Regions from separate parts of the Denitratisoma sp. agr-D3 genome, predicted to be linked through region 1. Evidence: riboswitches for the same ligand, from Rfam matches in the RefSeq annotation. Region 1 holds a riboswitch; the other holds the start of a gene.
The links. Region 1 has a riboswitch for cobalamin ahead of ACYQ2U_RS05310 (TonB-dependent receptor). Riboswitches for the same ligand answer to the same signal wherever they lie in the genome.
Positions count from the first base shown of each region.

Region 2: another riboswitch for cobalamin. It lies ahead of ACYQ2U_RS06175 (nicotinate-nucleotide--dimethylbenzimidazole phosphoribosyltransferase); the one in region 1 lies ahead of ACYQ2U_RS05310 (TonB-dependent receptor).

Region 1 is NZ_BAAGIA010000002.1:64,787-69,197, reverse strand. Features, by position in the region: gene ACYQ2U_RS05310 (TonB-dependent receptor) at 1-2,113, opposite strand, end outside; cobalamin riboswitch at 2,222-2,409, opposite strand; gene bluB (5,6-dimethylbenzimidazole synthase) at 2,466-3,134, opposite strand; gene ACYQ2U_RS05300 (cobyrinate a,c-diamide synthase) at 3,131-4,411, opposite strand, start outside.
Region 2 is NZ_BAAGIA010000002.1:246,841-251,251, forward strand. Features, by position in the region: gene ACYQ2U_RS06165 (PhoH family protein) at 1-690, opposite strand, end outside; gene miaB (tRNA (N6-isopentenyl adenosine(37)-C2)-methylthiotransferase MiaB) at 743-2,086, opposite strand; cobalamin riboswitch at 2,140-2,330, shown strand; gene ACYQ2U_RS06175 (nicotinate-nucleotide--dimethylbenzimidazole phosphoribosyltransferase) at 2,397-3,506, shown strand; gene ACYQ2U_RS06180 (response regulator) at 3,588-4,391, shown strand; gene ACYQ2U_RS06185 (adenosylcobinamide-GDP ribazoletransferase) at 4,396-4,411, shown strand, end outside.

The DNA of each region.
Region 1 (4,411 bases):
AGGTAACGCGCAAACCCAGGCGCAGGGTGCGTGGCTCCAACGGATGAATCAGGCGACCGTCGATGCCGTTGCCGCCATTGCAGCCGCCGCCTTCCAGCCGGGTACAGGAGCCACCCCAGTACTCGATATCGTTGGCCTTGCGATCGAACAGGTTGAGGATGTCGAGGGACAGCCTCATCTGCGGATCAAGGCGGTAGCCCAGTTTGAGATTGGTGAGCCAGAAGGCGGTGGATTTTTGTGTTCCGGTTTCTTCCAGATCATAGGCACCGATGTAGCGCAGACGAATACCGCCGGACCAGCGTCCCTGTTCTCCCCAACGATCCCAACTGGCGGCGAGGGAGGCGGCCAGGGGAATCGCGTTGGGCACGTGGTTGCCGCCATTGATCGGGGCATTGAAACGGGCCTGGGAGATGGCTAGGTCCGCATCAATCACCAATCCCTCGCGCGGGCTCAGATAATTGGCCCATTCCAGGCCATGACGGCGGGAACTGCCACGGGGTTCGGTGATGCCTGCATCGCCAATGAAGACCAGTTCCGAGGCCAGGTCCATTTGCCATAGGGACAGGCTGCTGTGCCAACCGGGCAGGGGCGTGGTACGAAGGCCGAGTTCACTACCCGTGGATTTAACGATCAAGGGGACCAACGCAATGCTGTTGCCGGTGGCAGGATCGACCCGGCTGGTGGCGCCGCGGGCGTCGTTGCTATGGAAGCCGCGGCCCCAATTGGCATAGAGCTCGGTATGGGCAAAGGGGCCGATCACCAAGCCGAGCTTGGGGCTGGTTTGGCTGGCCGAGGCATTGCCACCATTGCTCATGTTGAAAGTGCCGCCGGTGGCGGTGACTTCGGCATCGATACGGTCATAACGCAGACCGACACTGCTGCGTAGCCAGGGTTGCCACTGGGTCTTGGCTTCGCTGTAAAAAGTCGTGGCGGTTTGCCGTACCCGGTCTTCCCGCACCGTGGTGGTTCTGCCTCGATCCACCGTGTTGTAGAGACCCAGGGTGCCGATATTGTCGTGGCGTAACTGGCTGCCCAGCGCCAGCTCGGTGTCGCGCAAGTCGGGGCCGAAGAAAAAGCGGCCTTCCAGTTGCCCGCCCAGTATCGTGCGCTGGTCGGCCTGCTCGTGTTGGTCGCCCTGGGCGCCACTGATGTAGCCGGAAGCACTGCTGAACAGATTGAGGCCGTAGTCGACCAGCCAGAGATTGCCGCGCCAGGCCGATGTGTCGCCAGTGCTGGCCCATTCCGCCGAGAGGCTGTTGCGATGGGTGATGCCGCCATCGTTGGCCACCAGCGTACCGTAACGACCGATCTCGCCCGAGAGAATGGCCCGCTCCGGCACGTGCTCGCTGGCAACCCAAGTGGAGTGGTAGGCCATCGCGGCGAGGGAGAAACCGTTGCTGGCGGTGCCGGAAGAAAGGCGCAGGACGCCGTTGGCCTTGTGCAGGTTTTCCGGCTGATCCCAGGGACCGTTGTTGCCCGCCAGTTCGGCCGCTCCCAGCCATTGCAGGCCGTTATGTTCTCGGCTGCCGGCAACCAGGGCCCGCCGGTACTGATGTTGCCCCACCGAAACATCGGCAAAGGGGGCGGCGAGACTGCGTTGATAGTCGATGCGGGCGGAACCGGTGGAGCTGAAGTCGCCATCATCCACCGCATAGACGCTCTTCCGATAACGAAGGCTGCCCACCAGTTCGGGAATCAGAAAGTTGAGGTCCATATAGCCCTGGCCGTGGGCGTGGCTGACCATGTTCACCGGCATCCCCATCACCGAGGTGGCGAAGTCGCTGCCGTGATCGAGATTGAATCCGCGTAGAAAATATTGATTGGCCTTGCCGTCGCCGGAGTGCTGGGTCACGGTCAGACCGGGCACCGACTCCATCACCTCCGCAGGTCGCAGCAAGGGCCGGTTTGCCAGTTGCTTGGCGGTGACCGTGCCTTCCGTGGCCGAGTCGGCGAGACCGACCATGTCCTGTCCCGAGGCTGTGACGGTGATTTCCTGCAAAGTGGGAATCCCGGCGGCCTTGGCTAGCAGGGGCAGGCTCAGCAGGGAGAGCAAAGCAATACGGCCCGGCCGGGAATGATGGGCGCACGTGCGCCCGGGTGTTTTACGAAGCATAAAAACTCCACCATGGAGCACCGGATGAAATCGGAGGGCCGTGCTTGTACCGTCCCCCGATTTCGCACCCCGCAGTGCATCCGTCGTTAATACCTTTGTTCCTGCGGCAAAGGCGTTGGACAACAGGCCGGTCTCCGGGCTCGGAAGTTTTGAACCATCGCCTTCCCAGGCATGTGCCCAGTGGCGTCTTGATGGTTCCGCACTTCCTTACCGTTGCGGGGGCAGCGCAGGCTTCTCACCTGCTTCCCGTTTCATCCGCTTGCGAACAAGCGGACACCTGTTGCGTTTCGGTCTGGGTACAGCGCCTTGTCGCCGGGACCAGGGGCGACAAGGTTTGAATCATTCGGTCAGATCAATAGGCCGTTGGTGTCGGTTGGGCATGCTCCGGCCACGTATTTTCGAAGACGAAATCCTCCTGCTTGAGGCGGCTACCCCAGCCAAGAGTTTCCAGCAGGGGTTGCTCGGGGAACTCGTCCACCGGGCCGATGCAGAGAATGGCAATGGGCTTGGCGCCTTCTGGCATCTTCAGCAGCCGGGCCAGATCATCGGGCGCGAAGAAGGACACCCAGCCCAGGCCGATGCCTTCGGCTCTCGCCGCCAGCCACATGTTCTGGATGGCACAGGCGGCAGATGCTAGGGCCATTTCCGGCAGGGTGCGTTTGCCGAAGATGTGTTTTTCGCAGCCGTCCATTAGGGCCACGACAACAATCTCGCTACAGGAGCGCAGGCCCTCGACCTTGAGCTTGAGGAATTCCGCCGTACGGCTGGGCAGCACCGCAGCGGTGGCTTGCCGTTCGGTCTCGACGATCTCCACCATGCCCGCTTTGATGGCCAGGTCGGTGATGTGGAGTAGGCGCCAGGGCTGCATATAGCCCACTGAGGGCGCGGCGTGGGCTGCCTGATAGAGCCGGTCCAGCAGCCCCTCGGGCAGGGGGCCGCCGGAGAATTCGCGGATGTCGCGGCGTTGATGAATGGCGGCATAGACCCCGGCCAGGGCGTCGTCGGCGTAGCGATGGCTCATAGGAACAACCTCGCAGTGGCTTGCGGATTGGAAGGAAAGTAGAAGTGCATATAGCTGGCGGTGAGCCGCTGCTGGCGGTACACCGCTTCGCCGCCCTTGCCCTTGGCTTTGATGGCGGTGGCAATGACGGGGGCTGTGCTGCTGCTGGTGGAGTAGTGGAAGGTATGGCCCTGCATGGCGCCTTCGGGCAGTTCCACCGCCACCATGCCCAACCCGGCGAGGCGGCTTTGCATAGTGCTGTTGCCCGGTAGCAGGCCGAAGGTGGCGTGGCTTTGTCCATCCACCGTGGTGAGTTGCTCAAAGCAGGCCATCATGCCGCCGCACTCGGCCAAGAGGGGCTTGCCCGCTGCTACATGGGCTTTGAGGGCAGTGGCCATGGCGTGGTTGGCGGCCAGGGCGGGGCCGTGGAGTTCCGGGTAGCCGCCGGGCAACCAGACGGCATCGCAGGTGGGGAGGGCTTGATCTGCCAGGGGCGAGAAGTAGGTCAGGGTGGCGCCCAGTTGTGTGAGGCATTCCAGATTGGCCGGGTAGGCAAAGCAGAAGGCGGCATCCCGCGCCACGGCAATGTTGCGGCCCGCCAGCAGGGGCGGTAAGGGCGGGGCGTCGGCGTCGGCAAAGTTCACTGCCGGGGGCAGTTCGGCGGCAGGTGTGGCGGCCAGGGCATCAGCCATGCGGTCCAGGCTGGCGGAAAGCCCTGCAATCTCGGCGGCGGGCAGCAGGCCAAGGTGGCGCTCGGGTAGTTCGCCGCTGGCATCCCGGGGCAGGGCGCCGTACCAGGCGATGTCGTCGGGCAAGGTCTCGCGGCACAGTTGGCCGTGGTATTCGCTCCCCACCCGATTGGCCAGCACAGCGCTGATGGGGGCGCCTTCTTTGTAATGTTTCAAACCCCAAGCCACCGCGCCGAAGCTACCGGCCATGGCCGCTGCGTCTAGCACCAGCAGCACAGGCAGGCCCAGGTGCCGTGCCAGCTGGGCGGCGGAGGGTTCGCCATCGTGGATGCCCATGACCCCTTCCACCAAAATCAGGTCCGCCTCTTTCGCGGCCCGGGCCAGTCGCCAGCGGGCGTCTTCTTCGCCGCACATGCGGAAGTCGATGTTCTCGCAGGGAGCGCCGCTGGCCACTTGGTGGATTTGCGGATCGAGAAAATCCGGTCCGCACTTGAACACCAGCACCTTGCGCCCCAGGCGCGTATGCAGCCGGGCCAGGGCTGCCACCACCGTGGTCTTGCCCTGGCCGGATGCGGGGGCGGCAATCAGCAGGGCGGGGCAGGCGAGGGA
Region 2 (4,411 bases), 180 kb from region 1:
CAGGGTGCGGCCCCGCATGTAGGCGAGGGGGGCGATTTCGATGTGGCCCTTTTCGAACAGCTTGGTCACCTTGTCGAAACCCATCAGGTCGTAGAGGGCGTCGTAAAGGGGGCGTAGATAGGGGTCCACCTTCTGGCTCAGGTCGCCGGGGAGGAAGCCCAGCTTTTCGCCGGCTTCCACGGCGGGGCGGGTGAGGACGATGCGTTCCACCTGGTCGCGCTCGAAGGCGTCCACGGCGCAGGCCACGGCCAGGTAGGTCTTGCCGGTGCCGGCGGGGCCAATGCCGAAGGTGATGTCGTGTTCCTGGATCTTGCGCAGGTATTCCACCTGGTGGGCGGTGCGGCCGTGGAGGTCGCCCTTGCGGGTGACGAGTCCGGCGGACGGGGTTTCCATGCGCGCCTTGTTGGCCAGCTCCACCAGGCCCAGTTGCACCGCGTCGATGGATAGGGGCGCTTCGCACAGGTCGTAAAAGTGACGCAGGGCCGCCGCGGCGTGGCGGGCGTTGGCCGTGTCGCCGCTGACCCGGCAGACTTCGCCACGGCGGGCGATGGCCACGTCGTAGGCGGTTTCGATCTGGCGCAGGTTTTCGTCCAGGGGACCACACAGGTTGGCCAGCCGGGCGTTGTCCACCGGGCGGAAGGCCACCTCAATGGGGCGCGGGTGGCGGACGGGTTTGGCGGTGTCGCTCAAGGTGCGGGCTGGGACGGGAAAGTGGAAAGGGCAAGGGGCCGATTGTAGCCGCTCAGTCCTTGATCACCAGTTCGCCGCGCAGGCTGTGGGGCAGGGCTTCGGTGATGCGCACCTGGACGAACTGGTTGATCAGCCGCTCGCCGCCGGCGCCGGCGGGGAAGTTCACCACCCGGTTGTTGTCGGTGCGGGCGGCCAATTCCGTTTCGTCCTTCTTCGCCCGACCCGTCACCAGCACCCGCTGCACCGTGCCCACCATGGCCTTGGAAATTTCCATGGCCTGTTCCTCGATGCGCTTTTGCAGGCGGGCGAGGCGAGCGCTCTTCACTTCGGCAGGCGTGTCGTCGGCCATCTCCGCCGCCGGGGTGCCGGGACGGGGGCTGTAGATGAAGGAGAAGCTGGTGTCGAAGCCCACCTCGTCGATGAGCTTCATGGTCTTTTCAAAGTCCTCGTCGGTCTCGCCGGGGAAGCCGACGATGAAGTCCGACGAGAGGGACAAATCCGGCCGCGCCGCGCGCAGCTTGCGGATCACCGACTTGTATTCCAGCGTGGTGTAGCCCCGCTTCATGGCCGCCAGCACCCGGTCGGAACCGGCCTGCACGGGCAGGTGCAAATGGGACACCAGCTTGGGCACCTTGGCAAAGGTGTCGATGATGCGCTGGGTCATCTCCCGAGGGTGGGAGGTGGTGTAGCGGATGCGCTCGATGCCGGGCATCTCGGCGATGGTCTCGATCAGGAAGGCCAGGTCGGCGGCGCCTTCCTCGTCCCCCAGCTTGCCCCGATAGGCATTCACGTTCTGGCCCAGCAGGGTCACTTCCTTGACGCCCTGTTGGCTCAGGTTGGCGATCTCCGCCAGGATGTCTTCCATGGGTCGGGAGACTTCCTCGCCTCGGGTGTAGGGCACGATGCAGAAGGTGCAGAACTTGGAGCAGCCTTCCATGATGGAAACGAAGGCGGTAGCGCCTTCCACCTTGGCGTTGGGCAGGGCGTCGAATTTTTCGATCTCGGGGAAGGACACGTCCACCTGGGCCTTGCCCGTCTCGCGCCGGGCGCCGATCAACTGGGGCAGGCGGTGCAGGGTCTGGGGGCCGAACACCACGTCCACATAGGGCGCCCGCTCCACGATGGCCGCGCCTTCCTGGCTGGCCACGCAACCGCCCACGCCGATGACGAGGTTGGGGTTCTTCTGCTTCAAGTGCTTGACCCGCCCCAGGTCGTGGAACACCTTCTCCTGGGCCTTTTCCCGCACCGAGCAGGTGTTGAACAGGATGATGTCCGCCTCTTCCACGTTGTCGGTCTTCACCGCATCCTCGCCCTGGGCAAGGATGTCGGCCATCTTGTCGGAATCGTATTCGTTCATCTGGCAACCGAAGGTGCGGATGAAGACTTTCTTGGTCATGGGAGTGCTGCCACTGCGGGAGGGGAAGGGGCTGAATTATAAGGGGGTTGGCTATAATCCCGGCCGCGATTGGTGAGGGGGTTCCGCAAGGGAAAACCCTCATGGGAACACGGTGAAATTCCGTGGCGGGCCCGCCGCTGTAACCGGGGACGACGCTTGCACGATGCCACTGGGCCCTGCCCGGGAAGGCGCAGGCGAAGGACGATCCGGGAGCCAGAAGACCGACCTTTCGTTGTTCCTCCACCCGCCGTGACGGTGGACCGCCCTGGACCCGCGGCCTCGCCCCACGGTTGTAACCGGAGACGAATCGGTGCATTCCTTCAAGATCAAGGCCGTTGATCGCGGCCTCGGCGTCGACCTGCAACGCAAGATCGACCAAAAAACCAAACCCCTCGGCGCCCTCGGCCAACTAGAAACCCTGGCCCTGCAACTGGGCCTGATCCAGGGCACGCTGAGCCCCCAGTTGTCCAAGCCCCACATCCTCGTCTGCGCCGGTGACCACGGTGCGGCTAAGGCCGGCGTGTCCGCTTATCCCCAGGACGTGACCTGGCAGATGGTGGAAAACTTTCTCGCCGGCGGCGCGGCCATCAATGCCTTCTCCCGCCAGCATGGCCTGGGCCTGGTGGTGGCCGATGCCGGCGTGGCCCACGATTTCGGCCGGCGCGAGGGCCTGGTGGATGCCAAGATCGCCTACGGTACGGCCAACTATCTCGAAACTGCCGCCATGACGGTCGAACAGTGCGACGCCGCCCTGGCCAAGGGCGCCGCCATTGCCCGCGACCTGGCCGCCCAAGGCTGCAACGTGCTCGGCTTCGGTGAAATGGGCATCGGCAACACGGCCTCGGCGTCCTTGCTGACCCATTGCCTGACGGCGCTGCCCCTGTCCGCCGTGGTCGGGCGCGGTACCGGCCTTGACGATGCCGGCGTGGTGCGCAAGCGCGCCCTGTTGGAGCAGGCCTTGCTGGCCTGGCCGGAACGGCCCCAAATCAGCCACCTCCCCGGTGAGGGAGAGGACGGGAGGGGGCGGAGGTCCTGTGCCCAGGTGGGCGAGCATGCTTTGAGTGTGCTTGCCCGCTTTGGCGGCTTTGAAATTGCCATGTTGGCCGGCGCCATGTTGGCCGGGGCGGAGGCCGGCATGGTGTTGTTGATCGACGGCTTCATCGTCACCAGCGCCCTGTTGGCGGCCATCGCCCTGGTTCCCGAGGTGCGCGACTACTGCGTCTTTTCCCATTGTTCCGACGAGTCCGGCCACCGTCTGCAACTCGACCACCTTGGCGCCAAACCCTTGCTGCAACTGGGTTTACGCCTGGGTGAGGGGACCGGCGCGGCCTTGGCCTGGCCTCTGTTGGCCTCCGCCAGCGGCTTTTTGCGGGACATGGCCAGCTTCGAAGCCGCCGGCGTGAGCGAGAAATCCGCCTGATCGGCGGGTTTTTTCCATTGTCCTAGCCCCAGGCACCGATACAATGTGGCCCTTTCCACTTTCGGATCAAGGATTAAGCCTATGAGCCAGTTCGGCCACTTTGCGCATCTCGACGTGTTGTTGGCGGAGCCATCCGCCATGCAGGCCCGGGTCATCGCCCATGCCTGCCAGGAGTTGGGCATCCTGCGTCTGCGCACGGTGGACGGCGGCAAGGCGGCCCTGACGGCCATGGCCGAGGTCAAGCCCGACGTGGTGATCAGCGCCCTGTATCTGCCCGACATGTCCGGCACCGAGCTGATCCAGACCATGCGCGACCAGCCGGAGCTGGAGAACGTGGCCTTCATCCTCGTCTCCAGTGAAACCCGGCCCCAGGCCCTGGATCCGGTGCGCCAGTCCGGGGTCTGCGGCATCCTGCCCAAGCCCTTTACCCCCGAGCAATTGCGCAAGGCCCTGTTGTCCACCGTGGAGTTCCTCACCGAGGACCAGTCCGCCGTGGGCGACTTCGAACCCGAGACCCTGCGCGTGCTGCTGGTGGACGACAGTCCCAACGCCCGCAAATTCATGCGCCGGGTGCTGGAGAACCTGGGGGTGGAGCATTTCGTCGAGGCCGAGAACGGCCGGCAGGCCGCCGCCATCCTGGGCGAAACCATGGTGGATTTGGTGGTGACCGACTACAACATGCCGGAGATGGACGGCCGCGAATTGGTGGACTTCATCCGCAACCAGAGCTGGCAACGTTCGGTGCCGGTGTTGATGGTGACCAGCGAAACCAACAACGGCCGTCTGGCGGCGGTGGAGGAGGCCGGCGTGTCCGGCATTTGCGACAAGCCCTTCGAGCCCGGCGTGGTGCGGCGTTTGTTGGGGAAGATCCTGAACGATCGCTGAGCCGATGGTCGTGGGGGAGT